DNA from 2 places in the Agaribacter flavus genome. Region 2 is predicted to be linked to the other one. Evidence: predicted binding sites of a transcription regulator. Region 2 holds the regulator's gene; the other holds the start of a gene.
The links. Region 2 encodes sigma-54, which starts transcription at its own class of promoters, with help from an activator protein. Its sites were predicted from a motif close to GTTGGCACGNNNNTNGNNT; they were not measured.
Positions count from the first base shown of each region.

Region 1: a site for sigma-54 is predicted at 2,835-2,853, ahead of ACFOHL_RS04570 (CmpA/NrtA family ABC transporter substrate-binding protein). Genes of this name have one in related genera too.

Region 1 covers NZ_JBHRSW010000006.1:65,788-70,004, reverse strand. Annotated here, with positions in the region: gene ACFOHL_RS04580 (ABC transporter ATP-binding protein) at 1-221, opposite strand, end outside; gene ACFOHL_RS04575 (ABC transporter permease) at 249-1,175, opposite strand; gene ACFOHL_RS04570 (CmpA/NrtA family ABC transporter substrate-binding protein) at 1,277-2,680, opposite strand; gene ACFOHL_RS04565 (CmpA/NrtA family ABC transporter substrate-binding protein) at 2,967-4,010, opposite strand; gene ACFOHL_RS04560 (ANTAR domain-containing response regulator) at 4,014-4,217, opposite strand, start outside.
Region 2 covers NZ_JBHRSW010000008.1:47,666-51,882, forward strand. Annotated here, with positions in the region: gene lptC (LPS export ABC transporter periplasmic protein LptC) at 1-102, shown strand, start outside; gene lptA (lipopolysaccharide transport periplasmic protein LptA) at 74-682, shown strand; gene lptB (LPS export ABC transporter ATP-binding protein) at 679-1,407, shown strand; gene ACFOHL_RS06770 (RNA polymerase factor sigma-54) at 1,484-3,001, shown strand; gene hpf (ribosome hibernation promoting factor) at 3,028-3,315, shown strand; gene ptsN (PTS IIA-like nitrogen regulatory protein PtsN) at 3,323-3,766, shown strand; gene rapZ (RNase adapter RapZ) at 3,798-4,217, shown strand, end outside.

The sequences.
Region 1 (4,217 bases), on a different contig from region 2:
ACTTCTGTGTTATCGAGAATGACACCCCCATCTGTTGCTTTATATAAACCTGCAACAACATTGAGAACGGTTGACTTTCCGCAACCAGAGTGACCGATAAGGGAAATAAACTCGCCTTTTTTGATTTTTAAGTTTACGTCAGTTAGTGCAACAAATTCGCCTTTTGGTGTTGGAAACTTCATACCAACTTGCGTAAGTTCTAAATGATTATCAATATCCATAATTTTTCCTTAAGCAGTGTGTTAGTACTAGCGTAATTCTACGCTCTTATCCCAACTGACTTTTTGTTGAAGAAGAAGCATTAAACGGTCTAAAAGAAACCCAATAATACCAATCGTGATGACTGCAACCATGATACGTGCCAATGAGTTTGAACTACCGTTTTGGAACTCATCCCACACGAATTTTCCAAGGCCTGGGTTTTGTGCAAGCATCTCTGCTGCGATCAAAACCATCCAACCGATACCCAGTGATAGTCTTAAGCCAGTAAATATCATTGGTATCGATGAGGGCAGCACAATAGTAATGACGTGAGCCAAAGGTTTTAATCGAAGGACTTTAGATACATTGATCAGATCCTTGTCAATACTTGATACCCCAACAGCGGTGTTGATCAATGTGGGCCACAAGCAACAGAGAGCAACAGTAAACGCAGAGGTAACGAAAGATTTTGAAAACATCGGGTCAGAGCTGACATAAACAGCACTCACGACCATCGTGACGAGTGGTAACCAAGCCAGCGGAGACACTGGCTTGAATATTTGAATGATAGGATTCAACGCAGCATATACAGATTTGCTAAGTCCACAAGCTATACCAAGTGGAACAGCAATGATTGACGCAAGCACAAATCCGACTGACACAGTGTACAAACTTGTCCAAATTTGAGCAAAGAATGTAGGTGCACCTGTATAGGCGCGAATTCTTGGCTCATAGTTTGGGTCTTGCGCCATTCTTTGAGCATTGCGCTCTTCCTGACGTTTGTAAAAAGCGTCGGCTTTTTCAGATTCTGCTTTATGCTCCTGCCAGAGGGCGCTTGCTTGCTCAGCTACTTGCGCAGGGCCAGGGAACTGGCCTAGCGAAGTATTGATGTTCTTAGCGACTAAGCTCCATAGCATTACGAAGAAGGCTAACCCGAGTATGGGGAGAACAAAACTCATTGCTACTTTATTCATTTTTTCTCCAGAGAGTTTGCTTTTAACGTTGCTAAAAAGTGAGCTTACGTTGTGTGTGTTAGTTGAATCTATCATTTGATGACTCCTATTGCTGTCATCGATTAAAGTTTAGTGTCGCCTTTCAAACCAATCGCAAACTGTTCTAGATAAGCGTTTGGTTTAGAGCCATCGAAGGTGATGTTGTCGATGAACTCTGTTTGTGGTGGTTTGAACCCACTTTCGCTAGCAAAATCAGGGAAGTCAGCTGCTTTTGCTTTTCCTTCTTTGATTAGCGCTTTAGCAGCAACGGCATATATGTCAGGACGATACACACGCTTAGCTGTTTCCATATACCAATCATCTGATTTGTTATCCGCGATTTGTCCCCAACGACGCATTTGCGTTAAGTACCAAATAGCATCACTGTAGTACGGGTAGGTAGCGTTGTAACGGAAGAATACGTTGAAGTCAGGAATTTCGCGCTTATCGCCTTTCTCAAACTCAAAGGTACCTGTCATACTGTTAGCGATAACTTCCTCGTTAGCACCAACATATTGGCTTTTTGCTAGGATTTTTACTGCTTCAGGACGATTCGCATTGTTATTCTCATCCAACCACATTGCCGCGCGGATCATCGCTTTTACAACACGTATGTGCGTATTTGGATTTTTTTCAGCCCACTCGTTGCTCACGCCAAATACTTTTTCTGGGTTGTTTTTCCAGATCTGATAGTCGGTGATAACAGGTACACCAATACCTTTAAATACAGCTTGTTGGTTCCAAGGTTCACCTACACAGTAACCATAAATGGTGCCTGCTTCCATGGTGGCTGGCATTTGTGGCGGAGGCGTAACTGACAATAATGCATCTGCGTCAATCTGGCCACTTGTGTCACCTTTGTGCGGTGCATAGTAACCAGGGTGGATACCGCCAGCGGCTAACCAGTAACGAAGCTCATAGTTATGCGTAGAAACAGGAAATACCATCCCCATGTTAAACGGCTTGCCTTGAGACTTATATTTCTCTACGACAGGTTTAAGGGCATCGGCTTTAATTGGGTGCACAGGCTTGCCATTTTCATGAGGAATATTCTTCTTCATTTCAGCCCACACGTCATTGGATACCGTAATACCGTTACCATTTAAATCCATACTGAACGCAGTGATGATGTGGGCTTGTGTACCAAAGCCAATCGTAGCACCAAGTGGTTGACCTGCAAGCATGTGGGCACCATCTAGTTGACCATCAATTACGCGGTCTAATAATACTTTCCAGTTGGCTTGTGCTTCCAAGGTGACATAAAGACCTTCGTCTTCGAAGTATCCTTTTTCGTAGGCAACGGCGAGTGGCGCCATATCCGTTAGCTTAATGAAACCGAACTTTAATTCTTCTTTTTCTGGCCAGCCCAATTCTTCTGCATTTGCTGACACTGAGAGAGAAAGTGCCGCTGTACATGAGATAAGTAGTGTAGATACTTTCGAGCTAACTGATACTAAGCTACTCGAAAGTCGTTTATGCAATTTCATTTTTCAATCCTCTATAGCCAAAAAAAAAGCCCAGCAAGACATCTCACGATATCTTGATGGGCTACAATGCCGTGGCCGTAAAAGCTTCTTTGCAAATACAACCTAAATTTTAGTTATTAGATTTACACAGGGGGGTGTAAACTCATTGAACGTAAAGCATTCTGCGTGCCAGTATTTATATATCAATTAAAACAACAACTTAGTATATTCACCAAGATGATGCACCTTATATGCAATCATGATAATGGTGCAACACGCACAACAAAGGTGATTATTTAACCTTTTATTAACCTTTCATTGAAGGCTTAAAAATTTCAAATAAATGAGATTGAGGTACTTCATTATGAATTTGTTTTGCAAATAGCATGTGCTTTTGTAAGGCTTCGAAGTCTTCAATGTTGGTGTCGATTACGTTATCGTTTTCACTGGAACCAAACACGTTGTATAAGGGTAATTCTCTTGGCGTGGTATTGGTTTTGGTTAGGCAGCTTCCAATTAGAGAAGGCGCTACCACTTCTAAAGGCGTATCTAGATATTTGGTTTTTGATAAAATGAGTGCGGCTTCAAAGCGATTGGGTAAAATACTGAGCCACTCGCAGCTAGCTGTGATCGCATCGATAAGACGCTTGAAAAGCGCTGGTTCTTCTTCATATCGTGTCTTGAGTATGCCAAGTACCTTTTCTGGTGCATTGCCCCATATATCAAAGGAGGTGGTCACCGTGACGCCGACTCCTGCTCTAACCGCTTTCGCATTCCAAGGGCTGCCAACACAAAAGCCGTCGATGTCATTATTTAGCATTGCATCGACGATATCGGCGGGTGTAATGACATGTACTTCTACTTCGTCAAGCGCAATACCGCCTTGTCGCAACCAATCTAGCAGCTGATAGTAGTGGCAGCTATATGGAAAAACATGAGCAAATTGCAGTTTTGCACTGCCTTGAGACTTTCTTTTTTGGATGAGTGGTACTAACAATTCAGATGACATCGGAAAAACTAGATCTTTGAGATTGTTAGCTTTTTTAACTTCTTCAATTAGCTGATTGGATAAAGTGATGGCGTTGCCGTTTTGGCTCATGATCAGCGGGGCTACGACCGCCGTTGGTTGACAGCCTAATCCTAGTGAACTAGCTATTGGCATAGGTGCTAACATATGTGCCGCATCTAGCAGGCCAACATGTAATTTATCTCGCAGTGTTGCCCAAGAATTTTGCTTGCGAAGTTGCACTTCTAAACCAGCTTGCTCAAAAAAACCTAATTCTTTCGCGATGATCAAGGGGGCAGCATCGTTGAGTGGCATATAGCCGATGTTTAAATCGGGACTAGACATTATTTATCCTATCTTCATATTTTGCATGACAGCAATGAGGGTTTTGGCGACTTCTTCTAGTTTTTGGCCGGCATCCATAGCCATTTTACGCATCCGCTTGTAGGCCTCTTGCTCACTCAAGCCGCTTTGTTCCATTAATAAGCGCTTTGCTTGATCAATGGTTTTACGCGCTTCCAATGCTTGCTTAGTGTCATCCAATTCTTGTCG
Region 2 (4,217 bases):
GGTGACAATTACTCAGTGAAAAGCATTGGTATCCAAGGTAATTTAGCCACACAACAATACGAGTTAAAGCAACATGTTCAAAGCCAGTATTTTCCGCAATAGATACTGCATAAAAACAACTAGTAAGGTAGCCCTTTCTGCCTTACTTTTCGCTGTTTTTACCGCCGCAGTCGCGCAAGAAGCTGACGAGCAATCAGACTCAGAGGAAACGCAACACAATATTGCAACAGACTTTCAGCAGACGATTAAAATTCGTTCTCGAAACCAGTTGCTCAACGGCAAAAGCAAAACATCAGTCCTTGTGGACGAGGTATTGATTTTACAGGGCAGCCTAAAAATAACTGCTGATAGAGTAGAAATGAATGCTGCTGCTGGCAAGGGCAAAGAAGTCATCTCAGCTATTGGTCAAGCAGCCACATATCAACAAAAACTAGAAGATGGTAGTTTAGTATCCGCGCGAGCAAGTTCTATAAAATATGACGTGGCGACACGCGAGATCAGCCTGACGGGTAACGCGCAAATTTCTCAAAATGACTCTACAGTCTCCGCTGATAGTATTGCATACAACATGACTGAACAAAAAATCATCGCAAGCACAGATGGAAACAGTGAAAAAACGGTCAGTACTGTCATTAGCGTAGGCGATTTTGACAATAGCGAAGACAAAGGCAATGAAAAATGAGTAGTACGCTTTGTGCTAAAAACCTCGCAAAATCGTATAAATCCAGACAAGTAGTACGTGATGTAAGCATTGAAGTGTCTACAGGGCAAATAGTCGGATTGCTTGGCCCGAATGGAGCTGGTAAAACAACTACCTTTTACATGATAGTCGGTCTTGTGCAGCTCGATAAGGGGGAAATATCCATCGACCAAAATGATCTGTCATTATTGCCTATGCACGAACGCGCGCGGCATGGTATCGGGTATTTACCACAAGAGGCTTCTATTTTTCGAAAATTAACTGTATTTGAAAACTTAATGGCCATATTGCAAACGCGAAAAGAGTTGAGTAACCAACAACGAGAACAGCAAGCTGACGAATTATTGGACGACTTCAACATCAATCATATTCGCAATAATTTAGGCATGAGTTTATCTGGTGGAGAAAGGCGAAGAGTAGAGATAGCGAGAGCTTTAGCAGCAAACCCCAAATTTATTTTGCTCGATGAACCCTTCGCAGGTGTTGACCCAATTTCTGTTAGTGATATAAAGAAGATTATATATCAGTTAAAAGATCGTGGCATTGGTGTGCTGATCACAGACCACAATGTGAAAGAAACACTAGACGTTTGTGAAACCGCATACATCGTTAGCCATGGTTCTCTAATAGCCTCAGGTAGTGCAGATGATGTATTATCAAACCAAGAAGTTAGAGACGTGTATCTTGGCGAACAATTTTCGATGTAGGTCTTTGCATGGTAGCTTTAAATTATTGTTCTGTAACCAGATGTAATTTCGGCTTAGATGTAAAAAAAGGAAAGTAATGAAACCCTCGTTACAGTTAAAATTTAGTCAACAACTTACCATGACACCCCAGCTTCAACAGGCTATCAAACTGTTGCAGCTATCTACGCTTGACCTCCAACAAGAAATTCAAGAGGCGCTAGAATCCAACCCTCTCCTTGAACTGTCCGAAGCAAATTTTGAGCAAAATGATGCGACTAATAGCAAAGGTGACGACAGTTCTACCGGCAGTAATGCAGAAACGCAAACCAATGGGGAAACCAATGCCTCATCAGATACATCTGTCAGTATGGAAGATGCGGTAGACAGTCACGATGCACTTCAAAATGGTGATTTACCCAATGATCTTCCCATTGACAGTTCGTGGGACGAGTATCTTGGCTCCAGCTCAGCGCCGGTAAAAATGATCGGAAGTAACCCTGATGAAGATTTTGTTTTTCAAGGCGAGACGACCGACTCCATTCAGGATCACTTGTTTTGGCAAGTACAGATGAGCCATTTCACAGAAGTAGATAAAAGTATTGCGATAGCCATTATAGACTCGATTGATGAATCAGGGTACTTAACAAGTTCTTGTGAAGAAATAGTTGAGTCACTCGACAACGAAGAAGTAGAAATCGAAGAAGTAGAGTGCGTACTAAAACGTATTCAATTACTTGATCCTATCGGCTCAGGTGCGAGAAACGTGCAAGAATGCCTGCTTATTCAACTCAAGCAATTTGCTCAAGGTACGCCATGGCTAGAAGAAGCGAAAGACTTGATTAAAGAGTATGCAGAGTTATTGGGGAGCAAGGATTATCGCACTCTGATGCGTAAAACCAAGTTAAAGGAAGAGCAGTTAAAAGAGGTGATGCGCTTACTAAAAACCTTGAATCCTCGACCAGGTAGCGCTATCTCAACTAAAGAGCCTGAATACATTGTACCAGATGTCAATGTATATAAAAACAAAGGTATCTGGATGGTGGAACTGAACAACGATGCCTTACCAGCCCTTGCGGTGAACGAAACCTACGCTCAAATAGCAAAAACTTCAAAAAATCAGAACGATTCACAATTTATTAAGTCACATTTACAAGAAGCAAAGTGGTTTATTAAAAGTCTGGAGAGTAGAAATGAAACCCTACTCAAAGTGTCACATTGTATTGTGTCCAGACAGAAAGAGTTTTTTGAAAAAGGCCCAGAAAAAATGATACCCATGGTATTAAATGATGTGGCAGAAATGGTAGATATGCATGAATCAACAATATCGCGTGTAACGACGCAGAAGTATATGCATACTCCCAGGGGGATATTTGAATTAAAGTACTTTTTCTCAAGCCACGTGGCGACAGACTCCGGCGAAAATGCCTCGTCCACAGCAATTCGCGCGCTTATCAAAAAGCTCATTGCCGATGAACCACCGGCTAAACCCCTCAGTGATAGTAAGATTGCCCAATTGCTTGCCGATCAAGGAATTAAAGTTGCTCGGCGAACAATCGCAAAATATAGGGAATCGTTAAACATTCCCCCTTCCAACCAACGTAAAAGTCTTATCTAGACTCAATCTAAAGAGGACCTAGCATTATGCAAATTAACTTAACTGGTCATCACGTAGACATTACAGATTCACTGCGTAATTACGTCGACACTAAGTTTGAAAAGCTGGAACGCCACTTTGACCACATCAACAACGTTCATGTAATTTTGAATGTGGAAAAGCTAAGCCAAAAAGCTGAAGCAACCTTACACATAAGCGGAGGTGAAATATTTGCAAATTCGGAGCATACTGATATGTACGCAGCAATCGACGGCTTGATTGACAAGTTAGACCGACAAGTTATTAAGCATAAAGAGAAACTAAAACGACACTAAGTCAAATATGATCATTTCTGACATAATCTCGCTCGACCGAACGCAATGTTCGGTCGAATGCCAAAGCAAAAAGAAAATTTTTGAAATTATTAGCGAAATTGCTATTAAGCAGCACCCCTCGCTCAATCAAGTAGACGTGCTCAATAGCTTACTCTGCAGAGAGCGCATGGGGAGTACCGGCATTGGAAACGGAATTGCCATCCCTCACGGGCGAATAGAGGGTATCTCAAATGTTATTGCTATCATTGTTACCAGTGACCATGCTATTGATTTTGACGCCATAGACAATCAACCTGTTGATATTTTTTTCGCATTACTTGTACCCAAAGAACAAGCAGATTCCCATTTACGCGCCTTGTCGGGAATTGCACAAAAACTCAGTGACAAATCAATTGTGAAAGCGATTCGACGCGCACAAAATAAAAATGAGATTGTGGCAGCGCTAGCTTAGTAACTTACCCAATCCAAGCGAGAGGTTATCAGTGAAACTACTTATCATCAGCGGAAGATCAGGCTCAGGAAAATCAATAGCATTACGCTCACTCGAAGACCTCGGATACTACTGTGTCGACAACATTCCTGTTCATTTACTGCCCACACTAGTTAGTGCTATTTCAGATGAACACGAACAAGTAGCAGTCAGTATTGACGTTCGAAATTTGCCTCGTGCGCAGAAAGAAGTGAGCGAAGTACTCGACTATTTACCTGATTTTTGCGAAATCACGATAATATACCTCGACGCAAGTGATGACGTATTAATTAAGCGCTACAGCGAAACTCGGCGCCTTCATCCGCTATTTAAATTGAGTAACTCACTTACGGATGCCATCTTAACTGAACAAGAAATATTAAGGCCCGTCGCAGAAAAAGCCGATTTAAAAATTAATACGGATCAGCTATCC